DNA from 3 places in the Actinomadura sp. NPDC048394 genome. Region 2 is predicted to be linked to each of the others. Evidence: riboswitches for the same ligand, from Rfam matches in the RefSeq annotation. Region 2 holds a riboswitch; each other region holds the start of a gene.

Region 1 (3,491 bases), on a different contig from region 2:
GATCTGGTCGTCGTGGGCGCCGCGATCATCCGGGACGGGCGGCTGCTCGCCGCGCAGCGGGCCGAGCCGCCGCACATGGCCGGTGGCTGGGAGCTGCCGGGCGGCAAGGTGGACCCGGGCGAGTCCGACGAGGACGCCGTGGTCCGCGAGTGCCACGAGGAGCTCGCGATCAAGATCCGCCCGGTCCGCCGCGTCGGCGGCGACTGGCGGCTGAGCGAGCGCGCGCTGCTGCGCGTCTGGACCGCCGAGATCGTCGAGGGCGAGCCGCGGGCCCTGGAACACCTGGCCCTGCGCTGGCTCGCCCGCGACGACCTGTACGACGTCGCGTGGCTCCCCGGCGACCGTCCCGTCATCGCCGAGCTGGAAGCCGACCTCCGCTGACGGCGGCCCTCCCGGCGCGGGGATCCCGCGCCGGCGGGGGCTAGGAGATCCGGTTCGCGCCCGCGTAGTCGGAGCGGGTGGAGAGCTTGGAGATCTTCACCACGTCGCCCGTCTGGGGGGCCTGCAGGAACTTGCCGTCGCCGACGTAGATGCCCATGTGGTGGAGGTTGCTGCCGAAGTAGACCAGGTCGCCGGCGCGCAGCGAGGAGCGGTCCACCTTGGTGCCGAGCTGGTAGAGATCGCCGGTGTAGTGCGGCAGGCCGGGCTTGCCGACCTGGGCGTACGCCCACACGACGAGGCCGGAGCAGTCGAAGGAGCTCGGGCCGGCGGCGCCCCAGACGTACGGGCTGCCGAGCTTGGTGAGGGCCTTGCGGGCCATCTTCGCGGGCAGGTCCGAGCCCTTGATCGTGGCGGTGAGGCCCGACTTGGGGTCGGTGGTGTGGGTGGTGGTGAGCTTGTCGAGGCGCTTCATGACCTCGCTCACCTTGGCCTTGGCGGCCTTGCGGGCGGCCACCACCTTGGCCTGGGCCTGCTTGACCTGCTCGGTGCGCTCCTGCGCGGCGCGCTGCGCGGCCTCGGCCTGGTCGACCTGCTTCTGCAGCGCGAGGACGGTGGTGGCCTGGTTCTGCTGGAGGTAAGCCGAGTCGGAGAGGCTGTCGGCGCTGCCGCCGGAGCTGAAGATCGCGTCGGGCCCGCCGCTCATGTAGTTGGCGGCGGCGAGCTGCGCGAGCCGCTGGCGGGCGGGCTCGGTCTGCTGGAGCAGCCGCTGCGCGTACGCGGTGGCGGACTTCTCGGCCTTGACGGCGCGGCCGAGGTCGACGCGGGTCTTGTTGAACTGCTCGGTCAGCGTCTCGGCCTCGTCGTTCAGCTCCTTGAGGCTCTGCTTCAGCCCCTTCTCCGTGGTGGGGAGGGGGCTGGGCGTGCCGGACGCCTGCGGAGCGGCGGCGGGGCCGAAGGGGGTCGCGGCGTGCGCGGCGACGGGCGCGGTGGTGCCGAGGCCGATGATCAGCACTGCGGCGGTGGTCGCGGCCGGCGCGACGCGCCGCCGGGAACGGGGGTCCGGTGCCAAGCCGGTGCTCTCCTCTCCTCGCTCGCCTACCGGGTTAGCTGACGGGTTCGGGCCAGGAGTCGCCCTACGACGTGCGTCGATTCACCCCAGGGGGATGGGTCCCCGGTTCGCCCGCGGGTGGGTGCCGCGGGGGATTCGGCGGTCCGATCGCAGCCCCGGGGGGTGGGGCTCCGGACGACCGGATCTCGGGAAGATTACAAAGGATGGGCAAAGATGGCCAATCGGGGCCGGTGTGAGGCAGGGGACGAGGGGGCCGTGCGGCGGGGAACGGGCGGCTCTGAGCGGGCGGTGCCGAGCGCCAAGTAGAATGGTGGCAGCCGCGCGTCTGCGGCGACTCCCGAACTCTCACGCAAGGCGAGCCCGCATGCCCATCTCCACGCGCGACGACCTCCGGAACGTCGCGATCGTCGCCCATGTCGACCACGGCAAGACGACGCTGGTCGACGCCATGCTCTGGCAGTCCGGTGCCTTCCGCGAGAACCAGGACGTCGACGACCGCGTCATGGACTCCAACGACCTGGAGCGCGAGAAGGGCATCACCATTCTCGCGAAGAACACGGCCGTCCGGCACAACGGCCTGACGATCAACATCATCGACACGCCCGGCCACGCCGACTTCGGCGGCGAGGTCGAGCGCGGCCTGTCCATGGTGGACGGCGTCGTCCTGCTGGTGGACGCCAGCGAGGGGCCGCTGCCGCAGACCCGGTTCGTGCTGCGCAAGGCGCTCGAGGCGAAGCTGCCGGTGATCCTCGTCGTGAACAAGACCGACCGGCCCGACGCCCGCATCGACGAGGTCGTGGACGAGACGTACGAGCTGTTCATGGACCTCGACGCCGCCGAGGACCAGATCGACTTCCCGATCGTGTACGCCTCGGGCCGCGCGGGCCGCGCGTCGCTGGACAAGCCCGCCGACGGCGCCATGCCCGACAGCGAGGACCTGGAGCCGCTGTTCAAGGTCATCACCGAGACGATCCCGGCGCCGTCGTTCGACCCGGACGCGCCGCTGCAGGCGCACGTGACGAACCTGGACGCGTCCAGCTACCTGGGCCGGATCGCGCTGTGCCGGGTGCACGCCGGGACGATCAAGAAGGGCCAGCAGGTCGCGTGGTGCCGGCACGACGGCAGCATCGAGAAGGTGAAGATCACCGAGCTGCTGATGACCGAGGCGCTGACCCGCAAGCCCGCCGACGAGGCGGGCCCGGGCGACATCATCGCGATCGCCGGCATACCGGAGATCATGATCGGCGACACCATCGCCGACCCCGACGACCCGCGCCCGCTGCCGCTGATCACGGTGGACGAGCCGGCGATCTCCATGACGATCGGCACCAACACCGGCCCGATGGCGGGCCGGGAGAAGGGCACCAAGGTCACCGCCCGGATGGTCAAGGACCGCCTCGACCGGGAGCTGGTCGGCAACGTGTCGATCAGGGTGCTGCCGACCGAGCGCCCGGACGCCTGGGAGGTGCAGGGCCGCGGCGAGCTGGCCCTCGCGATCCTGGTCGAGAACATGCGCCGGGAGGGCTACGAGCTGACCGTCGGCAAGCCGCAGGTGGTCGCCAAGGAGATCGACGGGAAGAAGCACGAGCCGGTCGAGCGGCTCACCGTCGACATCCCCGAGGAGCACCTCGGCGCGGTCACGCAGCTGATGGCGGTCCGCAAGGGCCGCATGGAGCACATGACGAACCACGGCACCGGCTGGATCCGGATGGAGTTCCTGGTCCCGGCGCGCGGCCTGATCGGGTTCCGCACCGAGTTCATGACCGAGACCCGCGGCACCGGCATGGCGCACCACGTGTTCGAGGGCTACGAGCCCTGGTTCGGCGAGCTGCGCACCCGGCCGTCCGGCTCGCTGGTCGCCGACCGGTCCGGCGCCGCGACCGCGTACGCGATCACGAACCTGCAGGAGCGCGGCACGTTCTTCGTCGGGCCGACCACCGAGGTGTACGAGGGCATGATCGTCGGGGAGAACTCCCGCTCCGACGACATGGACGTCAACATCACCAAGGAGAAGAAGCTCACGAACATGCGCTCCTCCACC
Region 2 (3,491 bases):
CGGTCCGGTCGCCGGTCGCGACGGCGCGGGTCCGGTTCGCGAGGACGGTGCGGGCGGTGTCCGGGTCGAACGGCGCGGAGGGACGGGCGGTCCGGGCCGCGGCCCGGGAGCCGCCGGACCGGGCGCCGAGGACCCCGGCGCCGCCGGCGGCCAGCAGCGCGGCGCCGCCCGCGCCCAGCGCGAGCGCCCTGCGCCGCGTCATGGCGGCGGGCCACGCCAGCGGGCCGCGTGGAGGGACGGCACCGCCCCGCCGGGATCCGGGGGCGTCTCGTCCCTCGTCCTCGGCGGGGCCGTCCTGCGGTGGGCCGTCCTCCATGCGCGCGATCCTATTGAGCCTTCCGTGGATGCCGGGCCATCGGCGCCGTGTCGCCGTCCTGCGTCACGAGGCGTAGTCGGGGTAGCCGTAGCCGACCACGCTGTCGGTCGAACGCTCCTTGACCTGGACGGAGTTCCCGGTGTTGCCCTCGACGGTCTGGATCGTGCCGTCGCCCTCGTCCTTTATGACCATGCCGACGTGCTGGATGTCGTCGTTGGACTTGCCGCCGCTCCAGGAGAAGAAGACGATCGCGCCGGGCTTCGGGGTGTCGCCCCAGCGGCCGTTGTCCTGGAACCACTGGGCGTGCGCGACGGTCCAGGCGTCGCTGCCGATCTGGTCGGTGAAGCCGAGCTTGTCGCCGACCCAGGAGATGAACATGTCGCACCATTCGGCGTCGCTGTACTCCTGGACGGACCCGCCGTCGCGGGCGACGGTCTCCTTGGCGCGCTCGGTGCCCTCGTACCAGTCGCCGAACTTGGTGTCGCCGTTGCCGTCGGGGCTCGCGCCGACCTGGGAGCGGGCGAGCTCGATGGCGGCCTCGGCGGTGGGACGGGACTTCTTGGAACGTTCCTTCGGAGCGGCGGCCTTCGGCGCGCTCTTCGGCGCGCCCTTCGCGGCCTGCCGGGGGACGCTCACGGCCGGCGCCCGGTCCCGGGCGGCCTGCTGCTGCGGCGCGCGGGCGATGGCCAGGTCGGCCGAGGCGGCCGGCTTGGCGGGCTCGGGGCCGCCGAACGGGAGGACCGACGCCTGCGCGGTCGCCACGGCGGTGCCGAGGACGGCGGCGCCGACGAGCACGCCGCCGGTGGTGCGCCAGGCGACGGTGCGTCCGCTCTTGCGGTGCCGGCCACCCGCGGGGGCCGCGGGGACGGCTCCGGCGGGGGCCTCGGTGACGACCTGGGCGGTGATCACCCTGGTGGCGGGGACGGTCCCGGGCGCGGGGGGCGCCCCGGGAGCGGGGGTCCGGCGGACGGGGGTGACGGGAGTCGTGCTGCGGGTGGGGCTTGCCTTGCGGTGCTTGCCTGCCACGGGGGGATCTCCTTGGCTTCCATTCCGCCTACCGGGTTAGCTGACGGGTTCGGGCGTGGAAGCCGCCCTACGGCCTGCGGGCAGGCCGATTCACCCCGACGGGACATGGGTGGGTCCCCGGCTCCGTCACCGGCCTCGCGGGCACGGCACGGACTCGGCGGTGGCGCGCCCGGGGGCGGGCACGCCGGTTCGGTTGGGGGTCCTCTCGGGAGGGGGCGCCGCTGCGGCGCCCGCGGAGAGGTGAAGAAAGGGGGCGGGCGCGGCCGTGCGCTCAGCGGACGGCCGCGCCCGAGAGATTGATGCCGTTCGGCTAGGAGGCCCGTACGGGCCCGTCATCCGGCCGCGGCGGGGCGTTCTGCTGAGGGTAGGTGGACAGGGTTCACTCCTTCTTCCAGACGCCTACCGGGTTAGCTGTCGGGTTCGGGCGTGGAAGTGGCCCTACGGCGGCTCTCACCGGTCGTGCCGGCAGAGACGCGCCGATTCACCCCGGTACCGGAATGTCCGTCCGGAACTGCTCCGGACTCCGGTGAAGGTGGGTCCCCGGTTCCGCGCCGGGCGGCGCGGATTCGGCGCTGCCGCTGCGATCCTGAGGGCTTCATGGGGCCCGTGCGCGGGACCCTGTGTCCCGCGTGCGAAAGAGCGGCGCTGATGTTGTGATGGCGGCGGCCCCTTGTCCGGGGGACCGCCCGGGGCCGGAGCCCTGTGTGGACCAGCGTGGCGCGCTCTCAGCGCCATGCACGCTGTCGGCGTGCGCACGGTGGGCCGGGCCGGCCGGGTCTCGGAGGAGACCGGTGCGGCACGCTCTCCCGGTGCCGCGGGGCGACGCGTGGATCGTGCCGCCCTGGGGGACGACGCGTGGGGCGCGCCGCCCGGTCCGCGGCCACCGGAGTGCGCCGCGGGGGGCCGCGGCGTCTGGAGGGCGCCGCGTGACCAGTGCGCCTGGAGGGCGCCTGGGTGGTGACAAGGTACCAAAGCCCCAACAGAAGGCAAGCCCCCCCAAAATCAACAACGGACCAGGTCAGCCCTGGTCCGTTGTCGCCGCGGGGTGCGAACGGCCCCGCGCGGGGGGCCGTTCACATGATCGTCAGGGACGCCCCGCGCCGTAGAAGTTCGAGGTGTAGTAGCCCGAGAGCGAGCTGATCTTCACCACGTCGCCGGTGTGCGGGGCGTGGATGAACTTCCCGCCGCCGACGTACATGCCGACGTGCGAGAGCCCGCTGAAGAACACCAGGTCACCGGGCTGCAGGTCGCTCTGCGACACGTGCTTGACGGCCGCCCACTGCGAGTTGGTGGTGCGGGTGATGTTGACGCCCGCGGCCTCCCAGGCGCGCATCGTCAGGCCGGAGCAGTCGTAGGAGCCCGGGCCGGTCGCGCCGTAGGAGTACGGCTTGCCGAGCTGCGCGTAGGCGAAGTCGAGCGCCTTCTTGGCCGAGCCGCTGGCCGGGCCGTTGTAGGTGCCGCCGATGCCGCCCGAACCGCCGCTGGAGGTGCCGCCGCCGGTCTGCTGGACGAGCTTCTTGGCCTCCGTGACCTTCTTGTCGAGGTCCTTCTTGGCCTTGGCGAGCTCGTCGTGCTTGGTCTTGACGTCGTTGTAGGCGCTCTGCGCCTGCGCCTGCTCGCGGCGCAGCCGCTGCGCCGTCGCCAGGAACTGGGTCAGCTGGGAGCTGCGCTGCTCGGAGAGCTGCGTGAAGACCGCGGCCTGGTCCAGGACGGCCTGCGGGTCGCCGCTGCCGACGAACCCGGTGACGTCCGTGGAGTCGCCGTTCTTGTAGGCGTCCGCGGCCATCTGCGCGATCGCCGAGCGCTGCTTGTCGAAGGAGGCCTGCTCCTCCGCCGACGCCTTCTTGGCGGCGGCCAGCTTCTTCTGGGCGACCTTCAGCTTCTCGGTGTTCTGGTTGTACTGCTCGACCTTCTTGTCCATCAGCTCGTTGAGCTGGTCGAGCTTCTTCTGCGCCTGCGCGTGCGTGGGCTTCGGCTTGGCGTTCGCCACCACGGGCGGAAGCGCGAAGGTCGCGGTCGCCGTCAAGCATGCGGCGACCGCCAGGCGGCGGGTGACCCCTATCCCCGTCGAGCCGGCTCTCCGGTCGCGCGAGCGCGCTGGTTCCCCGATGAGATCGTTGGTCACGGTCCGATTCGCCCCTCTCGTCCA
Region 3 (3,491 bases), on a different contig from region 2:
CGAGGTCGAGCGGCTGCCGGGGCTGCGGGTGGCGATCCGCGCGCTGGCGGCGGAGAGCACGGCGCGGATCGGCGGGGACTGGTTCGCCACCCGGGCGATGCCGGACGGGCGGGCGCTGTTCGCGATCGGGGACGCGGCGGGGCACGGCCTCCCGGCGGCGGCGTCGATGGCGCGCAGCCGGAACGGGCTGCTCGGCCTGTCGTGCACGGGGGAGTCGGCGGGGCAGCTGGTGGGCTGGCTGAACGAGCTGGTCGGCAGCATGGACCCGCCGGCGACGGGCACCGCGATCGTGGGCCATTACCGGCCGGACCGGCGGGTCATGGAGTGGACGTGCGCCGGGCATCTGCCGCCGATCCTGGTGCGGGACGGGCACGCCGAGCCGCTGGAGGTCTATCGCGATCCGATGCTCGGCGCGCTGCCGGATTGGGAGTACACGACGATCTCCACGGAACTGCGGCCGGGGGATCTGCTGTTCCTTTACACCGATGGCCTGGTGGAGCGCCGGGACACCGATCTCGACGAGCGGATCGAGCGGCTCACCGGAATTCTGCGGGAGTCGTCGGCGGGGCCGGAACTGGCGCTGGACGAGGTCCTCGCGCGGATGGAGCACGACCGGGCGGCCGACGACACCACGATGTTCGCCCTGCACGTGGAGTGATCATCGGCAGGTCAGGACCGCTCTGAGCTGGAGTGATGTAGGACACACGGGCGTGTGTCCGGTGCCGCCCGTGTGATCTGCGCCGCCGTGCGCGCCCGCCGCGGTGAAGGGCGGCGGAGCCGGGCGCCTTTTGATCATTTTACCTTTCCCGGGTCGCGGTGCCGTGCGGGGAATCCCCTATGCCGTAAGGGTTCGCGGCGGTCCGGAGAAAGATCGGGAAGGGGTGGCGGCCGGAGGCGGTTGAAGCGGGGTTGGAACGGCGTTGAGCAGGCAAAAGATCCTTTTGCGGCTGGTTTGCTTTTCCGCAGGAGGTTGGTACCTTCTTGCACGAATCACGCAGCGCGTTCCATGCGTTGCACGCCGGCCGCTTCCATGCGCGGCCGAGGGTCGCTGAGCGGAATCCGCACGCGACGCGCGCCACACGATGCGCGCCCCCTCGAGATCAGTCGCTGAGATACATCCGAATATCCGGCACCGCGACCCGCGGTGCGAGGCCGAGTCCGTCCAGGTCCATCCGACCGGACGGAGCCGGGGACCCAAGGTTCCAGGGGTGAATCGGCGCGTCCGCGCGCCGTAGGGCTCTTCCATGCCCGAATCCGTCAGCTAACCCGGTAGGCGTCATGGGAGACAAGGAGATTCCCTGCATGACCGGTCGTTTCGATCGTCTTACCAAGAGCATCGCCCCCCGACTGAGCGCGCTGCGCCTCACCGGCGCCGCCCCCCGCGCCGCGCTCGCCCGCATGAGCCCCGAGGACCGGGCCGTGGGCGTCGCCGTGGCGGGTGTGATGGCCGGGGCGGTCGGACTCGCGATCTTCAACCCCCTGACCGGGGACACCGCGTCCGCCGAGACCCCCGCGCAGGCCGCCGCCGCGGCGCACCGCGAGAGCGCCGCGACGGGCACGTCCGAGCACACCGGGACCGAGCGCGCCGGGACCGAGCGCGCCGCCCGCAAGGCGTCCCGCACGGTCGCCGCGTCCACCGTGATCAAGCTGGCGAAGTCGCAGCTCGGCGAGGGGGAGAGCCGCAACGGCTCGACCAAGTACGCCGACTGGTACGCCTCCACCCGGCACGCCGCGGTGACCGCCCGGCGCGACGGCGGGACCGTCGGCGACTACCGGGGCGCCGAGTGGTGCGACATGTTCGTGTCGTGGCTCAGCGCGCAGACGGGCGTGAAGAACATGGGCTGGGACGCCTACACCGTCCAGCACGCCTCGTGGTTCGAGAAGACCGGCCGCTGGGGCGACATCGCCAAGCCCGGCGCGGTCGTGTTCTTCGACTGGCAGAACGGGTCCAGCGGCGGGATCGACGGCATCGACCACGTCGGCCTCGTCGTCAAGGACAACGGCAACGGAACGATCACCACGATCGAGGGCAACACCGACAACGCCGTCAAGGAGAAGGTCCGCGACAAGTCCGAAGTCGTGGGTTACGGATACCCCGACTACGCCAAGTCCTGATCATCCGTCCCGCTCGGGATGATCAATTCCTGCGGATCAGAGGCGCCCGGTCCCGAACCGGGCGCCTTTGGCGTTCCCGGGGTGGTCTGCCGTGACCTGTCGGGTAATGCTAAGCATTGACAGCTTTTGATCTGGGTTGGCCCTCGCCGCCTCCTTGATGGAAAGGAATCCCTGGCACGCCGGAGTAGCGGAAGGGGATGCCCATGCGGGTGCGCCCGGATGTGAGCGTGGTGGTGATCGCCTACAACGACGCCGCCCGGCTGCCGCGGGCGGTCGCCTCGTCCCTGGCGCAGTCGCTGGGCGGTGTCGAGACCGTGATCGTCGACGACGCGAGCACCGACGGCACCGGCGAGGCCGCCGACCGGCTCGCCGCGGCGCATCCCGGCCGGGTCCGCGCGCTGCACCTGCCGGTCAACTCCGGAGGCTGCGGCCGCCCGCGCAACGTCGGCGTCGAGCGGTCGGACGGCCGGTACGTGATGTTCCTCGACAGCGACGACCTGCTGGACCGGCACGCCTGCCTCAACCTGCTCTCCGCCGCGCAGGAGACCGGCGCCGACCTGGTCTCCGGGCTCTGCGACCGGGTCTTCCTGGACGTGCCGAAGGGCTCGAAGGACCGCGTCCGGCCCTGGTACCCGTGGCTCTACCAGCGCAGCGCCGTGTACGGGTCGCTGGAGGAGAACCCCGACCTGCTCTACGACACCCTGTCGACGAACAAGCTCTACCGCCGGGGGTTCCTCGAGGACGGCGCGCTGCGCTTCGTCGAACGGCTGCACTACGAGGACCTGCTGTTCAGCGCGGAGGCGTACATGGCCGCCGCGCGCACGGCCCTGATCCCGCACCGGGTCTACAACTGGCTGGTCCGGGACCGGCAGGTGATGCCGTCGATCTCCAACCGCCGTGACGAGCTGGCCAACTTCGCCGACCGGCTGGAGATCCACCGGCGCATCGACATGCTGTTCGAGCTGCGCGGCGCGGACGGGCTGAAGCGCGCGAAGGACGCCAAGTTCGTCAACCACGACCTGCTGCTGTACCTGCGCGAGCTGCGGGACCGCGACCCGGTGCACCGGGCCCGGTTCCTGGACCTCGCGGCCGGCTACCTGGCCGGGCTGGACCCGGTGGTGTTCGAGACGGCCAACCCGCTCGCCGCGATCGCCGCGTTCCTGGTCAAGGAGGGCGACCGGGACGGGGCGCTGGCGGCCGCCGAGTACCTGCCGGGCGGGCGGTCGGACCTGCGGGCCCGGCTGGCGGAGCGGGACGGCCGGATCTTCTGGGGCGGCGGCCCGCCGCGCGGGGACCTCGGCCGCCGCGTCCTGGACGTCACCGACTTCGGCTTCCACATGTGCCCGCTCACGGAGCTGCGGCCGGCCGCCGTCGTG

The links. A riboswitch is a leader RNA that binds a small molecule or an ion and turns the genes downstream of it on or off. The one in region 2 is predicted to bind cyclic di-AMP.
Region 1: linked by a shared signal. The riboswitch ahead of AB0C78_RS46535 (C40 family peptidase) and the one ahead of AB0C78_RS15165 (CHAP domain-containing protein) in region 2 are both predicted to bind cyclic di-AMP.
Region 3: linked by a shared signal. The riboswitch ahead of AB0C78_RS17210 (CHAP domain-containing protein) and the one ahead of AB0C78_RS15165 (CHAP domain-containing protein) in region 2 are both predicted to bind cyclic di-AMP.

What each region holds. Positions count from the first base shown of each region.
Region 1 is NZ_JBEZJL010000112.1:293-3,783, reverse strand. Features, by position in the region: gene AB0C78_RS46540 ((deoxy)nucleoside triphosphate pyrophosphohydrolase) at 13-381, shown strand; gene AB0C78_RS46535 (C40 family peptidase) at 422-1,450, opposite strand; cyclic di-AMP (ydaO/yuaA leader) riboswitch at 1,458-1,601, opposite strand; gene typA (translational GTPase TypA) at 1,815-3,491, shown strand, end outside.
Region 2 is NZ_JBEZJL010000018.1:86,152-89,642, reverse strand. Features, by position in the region: gene AB0C78_RS15170 (hypothetical protein) at 1-316, opposite strand, end outside; gene AB0C78_RS15165 (CHAP domain-containing protein) at 380-1,342, opposite strand; cyclic di-AMP (ydaO/yuaA leader) riboswitch at 1,354-1,492, opposite strand; cyclic di-AMP (ydaO/yuaA leader) riboswitch at 1,724-1,924, opposite strand; gene AB0C78_RS15160 (C40 family peptidase) at 2,427-3,368, opposite strand.
Region 3 is NZ_JBEZJL010000021.1:69,415-72,905, reverse strand. Features, by position in the region: gene AB0C78_RS17215 (SpoIIE family protein phosphatase) at 1-658, shown strand, start outside; cyclic di-AMP (ydaO/yuaA leader) riboswitch at 1,141-1,292, shown strand; gene AB0C78_RS17210 (CHAP domain-containing protein) at 1,303-2,115, shown strand; gene AB0C78_RS17205 (CDP-glycerol glycerophosphotransferase family protein) at 2,319-3,491, shown strand, end outside.